Regions from separate parts of the Peribacillus sp. BM1 genome, predicted to be linked through region 3. Evidence: riboswitches for the same ligand, from Rfam matches in the RefSeq annotation. Region 3 holds a riboswitch; each other region holds the start of a gene.
The links. Region 3 has a riboswitch for cyclic di-GMP ahead of AC1MGI_RS03375 (methyl-accepting chemotaxis protein). Riboswitches for the same ligand answer to the same signal wherever they lie in the genome.
Positions count from the first base shown of each region.

Region 1: another riboswitch for cyclic di-GMP. It lies ahead of AC1MGI_RS19705 (type II secretion system protein); the one in region 3 lies ahead of AC1MGI_RS03375 (methyl-accepting chemotaxis protein).
Region 2: another riboswitch for cyclic di-GMP. It lies ahead of AC1MGI_RS21545 (aspartyl-phosphate phosphatase Spo0E family protein); the one in region 3 lies ahead of AC1MGI_RS03375 (methyl-accepting chemotaxis protein).

Region 1 is NZ_CM155259.1:4,117,167-4,122,340, forward strand. It holds gene AC1MGI_RS19690 (PilN domain-containing protein) at 1-209, opposite strand, end outside; gene pilM (type IV pilus biogenesis protein PilM) at 218-1,189, opposite strand; gene AC1MGI_RS19700 (prepilin peptidase) at 1,207-1,962, opposite strand; gene AC1MGI_RS19705 (type II secretion system protein) at 2,214-2,654, opposite strand; cyclic di-GMP riboswitch class II at 2,970-3,053, opposite strand; gene AC1MGI_RS19710 (type II secretion system F family protein) at 3,121-4,329, opposite strand; gene AC1MGI_RS19715 (type IV pilus twitching motility protein PilT) at 4,329-5,174, opposite strand, start outside.
Region 2 is NZ_JBWXPJ010000002.1:141,112-146,285, forward strand. It holds gene AC1MGI_RS21530 (sigma-70 family RNA polymerase sigma factor) at 433-969, shown strand; gene AC1MGI_RS21535 (DUF4179 domain-containing protein) at 953-1,975, shown strand; gene AC1MGI_RS21540 (hypothetical protein) at 2,201-2,374, shown strand; cyclic di-GMP riboswitch class I at 2,829-2,911, shown strand; gene AC1MGI_RS21545 (aspartyl-phosphate phosphatase Spo0E family protein) at 2,947-3,096, shown strand; gene AC1MGI_RS21550 (protein-glutamine gamma-glutamyltransferase) at 3,365-4,234, opposite strand.
Region 3 is NZ_CM155259.1:675,081-680,254, reverse strand. It holds gene AC1MGI_RS03385 (response regulator) at 1-330, shown strand, start outside; gene AC1MGI_RS03380 (DegV family protein) at 937-1,779, shown strand; cyclic di-GMP riboswitch class I at 2,335-2,423, shown strand; gene AC1MGI_RS03375 (methyl-accepting chemotaxis protein) at 2,590-4,299, shown strand; gene AC1MGI_RS03370 (EAL domain-containing protein) at 4,709-5,174, shown strand, end outside.

The DNA of each region.
Region 1 (5,174 bases), 960 kb from region 3:
TGAGTTCGCTCTTTTTCCTTCGCGACTTTTAATTCTTTAGTCAACATTAACTCTTGCTCCAGTTCTACCAATCGGGCCTTCTGTGCTTGATAGGTAGTCATGAAGAAGAATCCACTGACCAATAGCACGATCCCCGTCAACAAAATCATGAGGACAACGGTACGTCGTTTTTTTTCTTTTTTAGGTAATAAGTTAATATCTACAAGCATGTTGACACCTACTTTAACGCTAGTCCAATACATTCAGCATATACAGGAGGGATGTTCATTCCTTTTTTCGTTTGAAATAGTGGTTCAAGTAATGGCTGAACGGATACTTCAATCGCAGTATGTATAGCCGAATAAAAAGTTTCCATACAAGGATGGTCTCCTGACAAAACGAGCTTTGAGATACGATGATTTCCTTTTGTAAGATTGAAATGATAATAGGATAGAAAACGTTCGATTTCCATGGTAATATCCTGAGATTGGCTGTTTAATTCGTTCAGTGCACCCACCCAAGAATAAAATTCCGAGCCACTGCGACTTTTAGAAAGTTCAAAGTGCTCATCATGAAATTCCAAAGGATAATGACGCGAAAAAACGGGTTTATGTTCGTTAAAAACAGATAAAACAAATGCATCTAACCCAATTTGCACCATTAATACATGCTCATCCTGCTTAGCAAGACCTAGATGATAATACATTCTATATAGCGATAGCACTGATAGATCTGCAATGTCAGGTTTAAGAGATGCCCGCTTTAATAATGCTGTAAATTCATGTAACACGGTTTCTCTTGAAGCAAATAACAACACGTCTCGGTTTTCAGCCGTTTTTTCTAAAGGCACAGCTTCGATTAAAGGGTCTGCAAAAGGCAGATGGATGCTCTGGCCCAATTCCATATATAAATAGCCATTCAGTTCATGATCTGGAATTTCATTCGAAACATGAATTTTCCTAACGATTACCGTTGAATCAGGTACACAGAAAGAAACTTTTTTCCCTTTAAGCTTCCATTGATCGACCATTTCATCGACAATCAGTTCGAGCGTTTCACGATCTTTAATTTGCCCCTCAACGATCACACCATCTGGAAGGCTCTTTTGCCCATAGGCTAGCAGTTTTCGCTTTTTTCCAGATTCCACAAACCGCATATACCGATCTTTAATGGCTAGATGAACCCGATGTTGTCTATTAAATGCACTCACTCTCTTCATCACCCGCTTCAATAAAACATAGTAAAGTAATAGTTTAAGATTTCATTCCCATAAAAATAGGAAAGCAACGCACCCATTGCAATAAATGGACCAAAAGGAATCGGCTGCCGTTTCTTATAATTCCCCCATATCATGCCAGCTACTCCATACAAGGCTCCAAAGAAGCTTGCCAAGGCAAAGGTAAGGAGAGTCAGCTTGAGACCGAGAACCAAGCCCAACACGAAAAACAGTTTAATATCTCCCCCACCCATGCCGCCTTTACTAATGACAGCAATGAAAAAAAGCAGACCAAAGCCAACGACCGCGCCGACAAACATATCCCACCACGGATCTAATGGCACGACTAAACGGCCAACTAAAACAAGAGGAACAAAAAACAACAGCACTTTATTAGGAATAATCATATAGACAATATCAGATACAAAAATAATGACTAACAACGAGATGAAGGTAAGTGCAATTACTAGTTCACCTGTCCATCCAAATTCATAGAATGCAAGCATAAACAATAAACCCGTTAAAAGCTCATTAAGTGGATAGAGCGGCGATATTTTCGAATGACAGTTCCGGCATTTTCCTCTTAAAAAGACATATGACAACACAGGCACCAAATCCGTAGCTGTCAACGTTCTTTTGCAAGTTGGACACTGTGACCGCGGCCGTACGATTGACTGTTTCTCCGGTACCCGAAGACCGACGACATTGTAAAAGGATCCGAGAACTAAGCCTAAAATACCTATGTAGCTGTAAATAAATAGTGTCATGGATTTCTCCCTTTTTGTTGGAGTTGGTTTCCTTATTTTCAATAAATCATCCTTCATACCGGATGTGGTGCTTTAACGTCATGTTGGTACTTTTATTATACAGGAAGTTGGATTGAATTGGAGATGATTATTTGATGAAGATTTAGTAGATTGATAAAGCAGGACCATTATTATTGGATAAAAAAAGCACTCCTTGTGGAAAGGAGTGGAAAATTACCTTATGTTATACTCTTTAGCAATATTTATAGCATTTATTTAACATCCGTCCTAGTTAATTTCGATACATCATTATTACTTGTAATCCCTCTCTCTGCACCTTTTAGCGTAACTGTATATGTTACTTTACCAGTTGTTGCATCTTTAGCTATTCCAACCTGCTCTGTGGTGTATTTGTCTCCATCAGGATCTTTAAGTTCTGACTCAAGGTACCCAGCCGTCATTAAATCAGTTGACGTGATACCATCTTTATCATTCAATATGGTCTGATCATTCGCCGCAACAGCCAATCTCGCTGCCCCCACCAATTGCTGCGCATTCGCAATATGTGCATCCTTCTTACTATTATCAATAATGTTCCCAATACTCGGCACCGCAATTGCTGCGATAATCCCTAAGATCACGATTACAGCCAAAAGTTCCACTAGTGTTAACCCTTTTTGGTTGTTAATAAGGCCTTTTATTCGTTTAATCATGTACGTTCACTCCTCAGTTCATTTTTTTATGTAATCTAACACGGTGTAATAAAACAGCTTGAAACTTCATACAAAACCTAAAAGGGCGTTAAAACGCCACCAGTTACTATGAAAGATCGATCATGAAGCACGCTACACTCACCTAATCACAATGATGGCGGTGCGGAGCCGGGTTTTCGGATGCTTTCTCGATCATATAAGTAAACCCGCTAAGTAGATTAGCTATATGAATAAGTCGCGAGGCCCCGTTCCCATGTCCTTCATACCAAAAAACCGCCACGTTTATATTTAAATTCAAAAATAATTTTGAATTAAATATACATTGGCGGGTTGCACTACTCACTCCTGATCATTTAAGTGCCCAGATAAAAATGATCAATCACAGTTTCCAATCTATTTATATATTGCTAGTATATAAGACTCATTCACTAGTTGACAACTACTTTTTCTACTATATTGAACATTTTTATTGGATTTCGTTAAATATAGTGAACATCGGAACGGCAATGGCTGCCACAATGCCTCCAACAACTACTGCTAGAAAGATAATGAGAAAAGGTTCAATGAGAGATTTCATTTGGTTTGTTGCATTGTCTACTTCCATTTCGTAAAAATCAGCGACGCGATCTAGCATGACATCCAAAGTACCAGATTTTTCACCGACGATGATCATTTGCGTGACCATAGGCGGAAATGCCCAGTGTCTTTCCATCGGAATGGCCATGGACTCGCCTTTTTCAATCGAAAGTCGCGACTGTTTCATCACCTTGGTTAACACTTCATTTCCTAAAATCTTTTCCACCATTGTTAAAGATTGCAAAATTGGCACAGAACTCTTGAAAAGCGAGCTTAATGTTCTCGTCATTCTTGCAATCTCCGCCTTTTGAATCAGTTGCCCGAAGATAGGCATTCTTAAAAGCCAATAATCAAGATAGTATTTCATCTCGTTATTGGATCGTATATAGCGAATGAAGATATATAATCCAACTGCTAATAAGAGAAATACCCACCAAAACCTTTCAAAAAATCCGCCAAGATTGAGTACTAGCTTTGTAAAAAAAGGAAGCTCACTACCAAATGATGCAAACATATTTGCAAAAGTAGGGACAACGGTAGATAGCATAAAAATGATAATCCCTACACTCAAGCATCCAACCGTTGCCGGATACATCATCGCCGATTGTATTTTTTGCTTTGTCTGATACTGTTTCTCAAAATAAACTGCCATCCGTTCCAGAACCTCTTCTAGATTCCCGCCAGCTTCACCCGCTCGCATCATATTTATGAAGAGAGGCGGGAACACATTTCGTTGCTTTTCTGCTCCTTCAGAATAAGGGTTTCCTTCTTCTAAACTTTGCACAATATGTTCTAATGTTTTTCGCAGCAGTTTACTCGATGTTTGTTCCGCCAAAATCTTTGTCGCTTCTACAACACTGATCCCTGCTTGAATTAATGTTGAAAACTGGCGCAGATAGATAATAAAATCACGATTTTTTATGTTTTTTCTACCCAAGGAGATTTCTTTATATAAAATGCCCCTTAGTTCATCAATACTCGTCACAGCTATCCCTGTTTCTCTTAGCCTTGTGACCGCCTCTTTTCGTGTGTCCGCCGTCATTTTCCCTTGTTTTTTTCTTCCCGTCCGATCTCTACCCTGATAGTGAAAAACTGGCATTAGATGATTCCTTCTTCTAAATAAGGGAGGGCAGAATAAGAATCAATCTTCCCTTCTTCCACTAGTTGTTTAATCGACATTTCCATCGTTTGCATGCCAGCCGATTTACTTGTCTGCATCACACTTGCAATTTGATGGATTTTTTCATTACGAATTAAATTTTTGACAGCAGCATTATTCACTAGAATCTCGATTGCCGCCACCCTTCCTGCCCGGTCTTTTGACGGCAATAAACGCTGTGAGATAATCGCAGATAAGACGGAGGCAAGCTGAACACGGACTTGCGGCTGCTGATTGGGTGGGAACACATCAATGATCCGGTCAATTGTTGCCGGTGCATCTGTTGTATGCAAGGTGCCAAGTACTAAATGACCCGTTTCCGCTGCGGTAATCGCTGTTGCAATCGTTTCTAAATCGCGCATTTCTCCGACTAAAATAATATCAGGATCTTGTCGCAAACAAGCGCGCAGGCCATTTGAGAAATTTTGTGTATCAAAACCAACTTCCCGTTGATCAATAATACTCAATTGATGTTTATGTAAATACTCGATTGGATCTTCAAGCGTAATAATATGTTTCTTCATGTTTTTATTAATATAATCAATCATCGCAGCAAGCGTCGTTGATTTCCCGCTTCCAGTCGGTCCTGTCACTAAAACGAGCCCTTGCCTTTTTTCAGATATCGCTTGTAAAACAGATGGTAGCTTCAATTGTTCTAAAGTCGGAACTTCGGTTGGTACGACTCGAATCGCAAGGCTGATACAAGAACGTTGATGATAAGCATTGACCCGGAAGCGCGAAACGCCAGGGATTCCATATGAAAGATCCAACTCTCCTTTGTCCTT
Region 2 (5,174 bases), on a different replicon from region 3:
GCGGAGCAGGGGAAAAGCTGGAGATGACTTCAAAGGCTTACCTATTGCTACTTTAACTAAATAATACTCTAAAACGAAATCGGATATTTATGTTAAAATATAGAAGGAATTTTGTAGGCATTTACTTCATTAACGACTTCCCATTCAAGGACAGGATAGGTAATGGAGGGATCGAATAGCAAGGTTTATTGATGAGTTAGCAGTGGGAATCTATGTTTCTTTTAAGTTTATGGGCTGATCGGTTTTTTACCGTTCAGTCTATTTTGATTTCATTAGAGGAAGCCTACTTGCTGTTTGACACATTGTACGTCCAACATGTCTATCATCTTATTTTTCAAGAGATTTATAAAATCATTTTATCAATGCAACCAATTGGTTATCTTACATATCTAATATATTGAAAAACAAAACAACTAGTTAGGGGGTGCTGAAATGGGATCACTTAAAGCTTTGGTCAAAAAGGCAAAAAAGGGCGATGGAGAAGCGTTTGTTTCACTTGTAAAGCAATACGAGGATGTATTGTACCGGACTGCAAGTAGATTGTTGAACAATGATGAAGATGTAGCTGATGCTATGCAGGATGCTATTATCTCGGCTTATGAAAAATTACATACTCTAAAAAATGATGAGTACTTCAATACTTGGATTTGTAAAATCTTAATCAATAAATGTAACAGCTTACTCAACAAGAACAAGAACGTTTCGGTCATTGATGAGAATTTACTTATTCAAAAGAGAGATGATGAATTTCAAAAAATTGAACTAGATGATGCTCTTAATAGTTTAAACGAAGTCTATAAGTTAGCCCTTATTTTATATTATATTATCGGATTAAATGTTAGAGAAATTAGTGAATTTTTAAAGGAGCCTGAAGGGACTATTAAATCCAGACTTTCTAGGGCCAAATCGATATTAAGAAACAACTATTATAAAAATGAGGGAGTGATGGTATATGAAAAATTGCTTTGAAAAAGAGTTTAATCAGATTATGAGTGAAGAGAAAGAAATACCTGTTAAGGTAAGGAAATCTCTGGATCAATCCTATGATATTATACGAGCTAAATCAAAGGAGAAAACAGTCAACTTCATTTGGAAAAGAGCAGCAACTGCTGCTTGCGCTCTTATCGTAACTGGTGTAGTTCTTACAAATGAAAACGTAATGGCTAGTATCAACGAATTCTTTAACTTTGGAGATAAGGGCATAGAACAAGCCATAAATAATGGGTTTATACAAGAAAATAATAGTTCAGTTACCGATCAAGGTATTAAAGTAACACTAGATAAGCATTTTTCGGACGCAAATAAAGTGGGATTAAGTTTTCAGTTAGTATTTGAAGATCCCTCAAATTTAAATAATGTAAGAGAGGTCTCGATGGATTACCGATTAAAAAATGGTGATGGAGAATACATCGATGAATTTATTCCAGATACAAAACCCTTGAAAGGTGACAATAATTATATATCTGGTGCTGAGGTTCAAAATCCAATATTGGATGTAAAAACGGGAAGAATTCAATATGATGTGTTATCCGATTCTAATGAAGGTGTTATCCCTCCTTTAAAAGACGCTGTAATAGAAGTGGAAAGTATCAATGTTTTCTACAGTACGGGAGAATTCAAAAAAATTGATGGAAATTGGGGACTGTCACTCGCCAACAATAATAAAGAAAAATCAAATGTAATTATTCAATATGCAATGCAGGATCAGTCATCTGTCATTCAAGTTTCCAAAGCCAGCGCAAATCCAACATCATTAAATCTAACATTTTCGTTGGATGGAATATATGATAATGATGTAGATATGAAAATCATAGATGAGGATGGTAATGATTATCGGGCAACTGGTTTTAGAAAGAGTACAAAAAATAACGAAACGATTATTTCAACAAACTTCCCAATTACATCTTATAACAATTCCCAAAATCTAGAACTTATTGTAGAAGGAATTGGTGAGGTGGAACTATTTAAAAAATAGTTAGCTTTTTAACTTTTCCTTGTTCAACTAAAGGGCGCTTTAATTGAATAACTAAATTTTTAAGCTGATTTCAAATTAGAAATCGGCTTTTTTAAATTCGCTAAAACAAACGGTATCATAACTCATAAGTTATGATACCTATACATATCTACATTTAGTTTAGTAGAAAAATAAATTTCCCGTTGGTATAATTTTCAGAAAATAGATAAAAGGAGGCGACAAAGATTGCAAGGTGAAACTTTATACGATAAGCTTCCAATGGATTTATTAGTTAAATTTTATTATGAAATAAACATAAATATCAAAAAAGGTATCTTGTCTGAAGCTATGTGTTATGAAATAGAGTTAATAAAACAAGCAGCTAGTAGAAGGGGTATTTCTTTACTAACTGTTTGTTGATTTGCTTACAAGATGAATAAAGATAGCTGATATTATTATCGTTCCATCAATCACTACTACAGGAAAAAAAAGAGTATTGATGAAATGATTATAAATCCATTTATCATACATTAAACCCACCTCAGTATTTTTCCTTTAGTATGCTTATAGAAGTTGTTTTTAGTTATGGGTTCATTTTTATTTTCGTTAAACGGTATCCATTCGGAATCAAGGTCAGAATATACTCCGTCTCAAATAGTTCAATCCTTGATATAGTAATGTTTCACAAACATAGATTAAAAAAATCATGCAATTTAAGGTACATATGATTGTGATTGGCCATAAATTACCTTTAGATTCTTGTTCAACTAAAGGACCATATTGTTAAAGGATCCATGAATCCACCCTCTTGGCAATTATTCCGATAGCAACAACAAAATGAGACAAATTTCGGAATCTAATTACAGTAATATATAACGAGAAAAGGCAAACTTATTGAAAAATAAGGACGCAAAACTACAGGTCTAAAGTTTTGACTATGATGGCTGAGTTGCCTAAAATAATATACATATTTTAGGGGGTTACCTTATTGGATGGACGATTTAGAAAACAGGATCAATAAATTGAAAAAGGAATTAATTCTGATTGCAAAGGAAACAGGCTTAAATAGCCACGACACCATTAATTGCAGTCAAAAATTAGATCAGCTTATCATGGTTTACCAAAAACATAGGGCGTTTTAATTAAACAAGCATTTAAAAGGATCTTCCAGCCGAAGATCCTTTTTCAGTGGCTATAAGAGACTTTATGTTAACTAGATTTGTATAGAGTATTCATGTGATACTTTAAAGCCTTGTTCAACTAAAGGGCCAGTTAGTGGTGTAACGAAAACCCAACTTCTATCGAATTTGATTCAAAAGATAGGTGCCAATAAGAATGGCTAACCAACCCACTAATTTGGTCATGAAAGTTTTTATTAATGAATTAATTTAAAAACTAATAAACCCATCATCATGGAAATGGGTTTATATAGGTCATCTGATTGTACACTTTATTTAAATAGAATAGATATCGATCATATGAAATCGAACTTTCGTTATGGTTTATTACGACATGTTGAATTTTATTAGTCGTATAACCACGTGGCAGCATCGCTAATTTCACCAAATGTTTAAAAGATGGCCTTATGACTAAATTCATCAGATAGGCTAATTGAGTACTCCCTGGTTTTCTCCTTTTATTCAAAGCTCGAATCATTTGTTCAGCTGTCCTGATTCCTAATCCATGTCCAAAATATGTACCATCTCCAAGATCAACGGCATTTTCTCCTTTCCACCAGAAGGTTTCTGGATCAAAGTCTGGATTATTAAAATAAACAACATCTCCAGGTAAGTAATGATCCGTATGAATGGATTGTATACCGAGATCAGGATCTACATGCCAACTGTATAAATAGAGGTTTTGGAATAATTGATTAAATAAATGTTCATCCATACTATTTAGAACGGCATGGTAATAGATAATCACTATTGCAGTGGCACATTCAAACATATATAGTGAACTATTCTTGTAAATGTCTTGTATCGCATCAGATGGTATTACATCATGCCTAAGCTGGAATCCGCCGGTATTTGTCAAATGCCAGTATTGAGGATTGCAACGAGAATTTGCTAAGATTTCAAACTGCGCATCACCTTGGTTCATAGCTTTTGCACTTGCAATGATGCTTTTTCGTAACTTGAGTTCAAACGATAATTCCTCGATGGATTGATACGAATTAACGATCTTATCTTCCTGCATTCGTTGAATAATTACACTTTCAATACTACCAGACGGCCACATGCCGCTTTGTTGAATATCCTTCCCCGATATTTGGATCATACTATCCCTCATTTCAAGCTTAAGTATCATTGTATTATTACCTAGTGTATTTAAACAAAAAACAATCTGTCTATTTTTAATTTTGGGTATCGCTGTGGTCGAGAACCCTGATCCTTACATATGCTAAGAATGCAGAAAAAAGAATTAAATTTTTCTTGTTCTACAAATATTGATTGACAATAAAGTTATTTAAAATTCCCATTATGTTCTTTCACAATCGGGCGCTTTAATTGAACACACAGCTAAAAGGATTTTCCAACCGAAGATCCTTTTTCAGTACCGATAAAGATGATTATGGTAACTATTTTTGTATAAAGTATGCATACTTTTTAAACCTAATATTGCGACTTAAAATTAAGGTGTTGTAAACAATGATTTCTACAAACTTTAAAAATCTGTGCGCATAATGGGGTAATAGATTTTGAAAAATAGCTACAACGTGTAATATACTTTTTTTAGATTAATCTGGGACACTTAATGTTAAATGTCTTTTTATTTTAAAAATACACGAAAACAAGAGATATACAATGGAATTTTAAGAATAATTAAATTAATTGCGTTTTCATGGGTAATGTTCTCGCTTTCATGGTGAATGGTTACGTTTTCATTGACTTTGATTAAAAAAGCTTCAAATTGTATAATATAACCATAGAAACGAAATAGAAAAGAGCAAAAAGACTAATTTCTTAAAAATTATAGATAAAGGATGGTGTAAAAATGGTATTGACAATGATTAACAATCAATGGCGTATTTTTGATACAAAAGAAGAAGCTACAAAAGCTGTAGCAAAAGAAGTGCGTGGGCATAAAATAAACGACGAAACAGACAATTTGTAGGAAGTTAACTACTAAATTGTCTGTTTTTATTTTGTAATAAAATAAAATCGACTATAAGCTTCTGGTTAGATGTCTAAGAGTACTTACTACTTATACCAGTATG
Region 3 (5,174 bases):
GCAGATGGCGGATCGTACCTACATCCGAAAGTTACTCACAATCTAGTGAAAGAATATCGTCGAATTGCTATTGAGCAGATGACAGAGAGAGAATCTTCCCTATATATTCCTGAAATTAGAAAACCACTTCATTTATTAACGCGTCGGGAATGTGAAGTGCTTCAGCTTCTAGCAGATGGCCAAAGTAACCGTGGAATAGGTGAAACACTATTTATCAGTGAAAAAACTGTGAAAAACCACGTCAGCAATATTTTGCAAAAAATGAATGTCAATGACCGTACACAAGCTGTCATTTCAGCGATTAAAAACGGTTGGGTTGAAGTGAAGTAAAGTAATGATTGGATGTCCACAGCTGAAATGTTGGAGGAAACCAAAGGAAATCGTCTAGCTTAATCGATGTTACAACGATTAAGACTGGGCGATTTTTGCTTGGGGGGGTTCAGACAGGACAAAAGAAAGAACCTATTACGTCTAATTGAGGTCCCGCGATTCGAAATCTGACTTTCACGCGCGGGGAATTATGTCTCGCAATCCAAATCCAAGGGCTCACGATCTAGACTTAAAATTGCAGGGCCACATTTGTTTTGACGACTTTCTGTTAAAGGTAACACAACATTATAATGCGAGCAGAGACGGTATCGTATAAAGTGAAACTTCAATTAGTGGGTTTTTCTTCATCGCCCACTGATTGTTAGTCCCGTTCTACTGTCGCTAAGATCTTCGCTACCACTTCGATCAATCGACAGTACGAACCCGATTGGTTCAACTAAACCGCTGAAGATCACAGCGGTAAGTTTCACTGTATCTCACCAATCGGACTTTTCCGCTACCTCGATTCCTCTAAGCCTTGAGGTAGGAGCTTTACTGCGCGTTAATGCGGGATAAAACGGTAATTAAGTATAAACGAGAATAATGAAATAAGGATGGTAATGTTTTATGAAAACGGCAGTTGTTACGGACAGTACCGCATATATCCCAGAACTAATACGTAAACAATTTCATATACATATGGTTCCGCTTCACGTAGTGATTGGTAACGAGGCGTATCGTGAAGAAATTGATATAACGGCGGATGATTTTTACAATGTAGTCAAAACGGAGGACAAGCTCCCGACAACCTCTCAGCCACCAACAGGTTTATTTATCGAGAAATATGAGCAATTAGCGAAAGAGTATGATGCAGTCGTGAGTATCCATTTATCGAGCGGAATTAGCGGAACGTATCAAGGCGCGATTAGTGCAGGAGATATGGTTGAGGGTCTGGATGTGTACGCTTTTGACTCTGAAATCAGCTGCTATGTACAAGGTTTCTATGTGCTCGAAGCAGCTAAGATGGCCTTAGATGGAAAAAGTCCAGACGAGATTCTTGCCCGATTGAAAGTTATCAAGGAATCAGTACGCTCCTATTTTATGGTGGATGATTTGGCACAATTACAGCGTGGCGGACGTTTAAGCAGTGCACAGGCATTGATTGGCAGTCTTCTTCAAGTCAAACCAATCCTTCATTTCTCAGACAAAGTAATCGTTCCTTTTGAAAAAATCCGCACTCGGAAAAAAGCTATGAAGCGAATCTCAGATTTACTTGGTCAAGATTTGGCTCAAGGTGGTACGTTTAAAGCAGTGATTATCCATGCAAAACGTGAAGAAGAAGCGAAAGAATGGAAAAAGGAACTCGAAGCGTTATATCCAAATGTTGAATTCGATATAAGCTATTTTGGACCAGTTATTGGCACACATCTTGGTGAAGGATCGATGGCGATGGGTTGGTATAAGGTATAAGAACGTCTTACCTCTGTTGGGGTGGGCGTTTTTTGTTGGTTCAATTTGGCTTGAAAATCTAGCTCCGGCATGAAAAGAGCTCATTCCGGCACGTAAATCTTGAATCTGGCACGAAAAGAGCTCACTCCGGCACGTAAATCTTGAATGCGGCATGAAAAGAGCTCACTCTGGCCCGTAAATATCAAATCTGGCACGAAAAGAGCTCACTCTGGCCCGTACATCTCATTTTTCAGTTTGTAATCTTGATCTACGGTACAGGGAGCTCAGGTTTTCCGCGTGAAATAGGCTTGGGACCGGACTCTTTTTTTCATATTGCTATAACTTTGCATAAATCAGTCATAATTATGAGTAATCGAATGAATATCTTTTGAAAAAAATGTCATCTAGTTCATTTTAGTGGTTTAATTCTTGATATTCGTAGAGTTATATCGAACTACGTTATTACATCTTAGCTAGTACGAAAGGATTACTCGTAAAATTGAGTGGGTATTCTGTCTTATTGGTAGTGGCCATGGTATAATTTCGATATATCAATAGATATGTAAGATTTACCATTCTAGAAAATAGCAAACTTCATCGAAAGGGGAGGACGCAAAGCCGTGGGTCTAAAGTCACTTGTGGACAAGGATCGCCAGGTTGCCAAAAGGAAAAGGATATCTAAATAAATAGGACACACTAAATTGTCATAATAGTTTATTAATAGAGTGAGAGACTATCTGAAATAAGTACAGGTATAGCTGGACTCTGTTTTTTTTTTGCTCAAATGAATTTGAAACTAACTTTAAAAGGTACAGAAAAGGAGTAGGAATCATGGGATTACGTAATGCTGCAATCGGTAGGAAACTGTTCGTACTAATACTTATTTCTTTCATCATCTTTGGTGTGATTGGTGGTACTGGATTCTATAATTTGAATCAAATGGATAAAAAATCAGATCAAATGTATTGGGATGCTCTGCTTCCTGTGAAATGGCAAAGTCAAATTCGCATAAATACAAGGGCGATTGATAATAGTACACTCGAGTTGTTGCTTACATCCAATACAAAAGAGATACAGGTATTAAAAGATCAAATTGACGCGTTAAAGAAGGATAATGAAACGTTGATACAGGCGTTAGATAAAAGTCTTTTATCTGAAATTGAGGTGGAACAACTTTCTCAATTTAAGACCGAGTATCAGAGATATTTGAATGAGGTAGAGAATGTATTTAAATTGGCACTTGCAGGTGATAAGGGTGTAGCGTATACAGAATACAAGCAAGACGTACAGCCTGCACGTGAAAAGTCCAATTCATTAATGAATGAAATAGGCGTGTATTTGGAGAAATATGCGGATGACCTAGTTAAAAGCAATACAGCAAGCGCTCAAGATAGTAAGAATTTTATTATCATTATCGTTATTCTTACTATTTTGATAAAAGGTGTGGTTGGATTTATTATTACTCGGATGATCGTCAATCCGGTTAAAGAAATGCAGACACTTATGGAAAGTGCGGAAAATGGCGATTTAACCGTTGAAGGAAGCTATCGCTCCAAAGATGAGATCGGCCAATTAACGCTTTCTTTTAATAAGATGATATTGAAGTTACGAGAGTTGATGACGCAGGTGAATATCACTTCTGAACAAGTAGCTGCTGCCTCTGAAGAATTGACAGCAAGTTCAGAAGAGTCAAGTAAAGCGAGTGAGCAAATTGCAAACACCATTCAGGAAGTGGCACAAGGAGCAGAACAGCAGGTGAGAAGCACAGAAGAGAGTTCGAAGGTCGTACAAGAAATGGCGTTAAGTATTCAACAGATTGCTTCTCATGGCCAAGGTATATCTGCCAATTCGGTCGATACTTCACAAAAAGCCGTGGAAGGGAATGAAGCGATTCAAACGACGATCGAACAAATGAATTCAATTAATCTGACAGTTACGCAATTAGCACAAATTGTAAAAGGATTAGGTGAACGTTCAAAAGAGATTGGCAATATCATAGAAGTGATCACAAATATTGCCTCGCAGACGAATCTACTCGCATTAAATGCTGCGATCGAATCGGCAAGAGCAGGTGAACATGGCAGAGGGTTTGCTGTAGTAGCGGATGAAGTACGCAAACTAGCCGAACAATCTGCTGAATCGGCTCAGAGCATTTCTGGCCTTATTACATTAATCCAAGATGAGACAAACCTTGCTGTTCAATCAATGGAACAAACAACTAGCAAAGTGACTGATGGCATTGGCGTAGTGAATAAAGCGGGGGAATCTTTTGCGCAAATTCGCTATTCTATTGATGAGATATCGGCGCAATTACAGGAAGTATCTGCTGCTTCCCAACAGCTTTCAGCAGGGTCTGAACAAGTCCTCCAATCAGAAAAAATATTAGCTGAAATTGCCGAGGAAGCGGCATCAGGCACACAAAATGTAGCAGCCGCGACGGAGGAACAATTGGCATCGATGGAAGAAATCACATCATCCGCAGCCACGCTCTCTCTCATGGCTGAAGAATTACAAGCGCAAATTGGGAGATTTAAAGTGTAATAAAAATTCTTTATCAAGGCTGCCTTAAAGGGTCTGACTTCACACTCTATACAGCGTTTATTGTGTTATATAAACAGTATATTGTAGATGTGGGTCAGACCCTTTTGTTATAGGGCAGCCTCGATTTTGCTTATCTTACAGAATTATTCAGTTCAAAAGTGTGGTATTATTAACAAATAAAAACATAAAAGGTAGATTCTATTTGTTGTGATACGTATGATAATAACGTTGTAGGAACGTAAAGCCAAGATTAAACTGTTTTTTCATGGAAATCGACATATATCTTTATTGAAAATCGTATGTCCACCTTTTTGGGGGACCTTTTTTGTGGTGATCATTAATGAGATGCAGAATGAGAGGGATTATTGAAATGGAAGAGTCTTTTCAAAGGAAAACCAGGGGAACTAGCATGAATTCAATGACCAGGGAGGAAGACTTTCATTCTCTCATTATCGATCACCTGAATGCGGTTATCAAATTGGACGTCAGTGGGAATCTACTAATCTATAACGAAGCATTTGCCCAGCAGTTTGGCTATACGGAACAAGACTTCGATGGACCATTTTTAGATAGTTTTATACAAGATTATACATATGAACAAAAACAATATTTCGAAGAAGCTCTCTTAGGTCAAACAAATAGGTTCAATTGCTTAGTCCTTTGCAAGAATGGTAACACTCGCTATACGAATGTTACCCTTGTTCCGATCGCTACACCTGATGGCGTGGAAGTGTATGGGATTATAAAAAATATTTCGGATCTAAAGGAACAGGAAAAAGAGTTTTATCTGTCAAAAGAAAGCTTTAATACCATTGAAGAAATCGGCAATATGGGCAGTTTCCATTACGATATGATGAGCAATAAGACGTATTGCT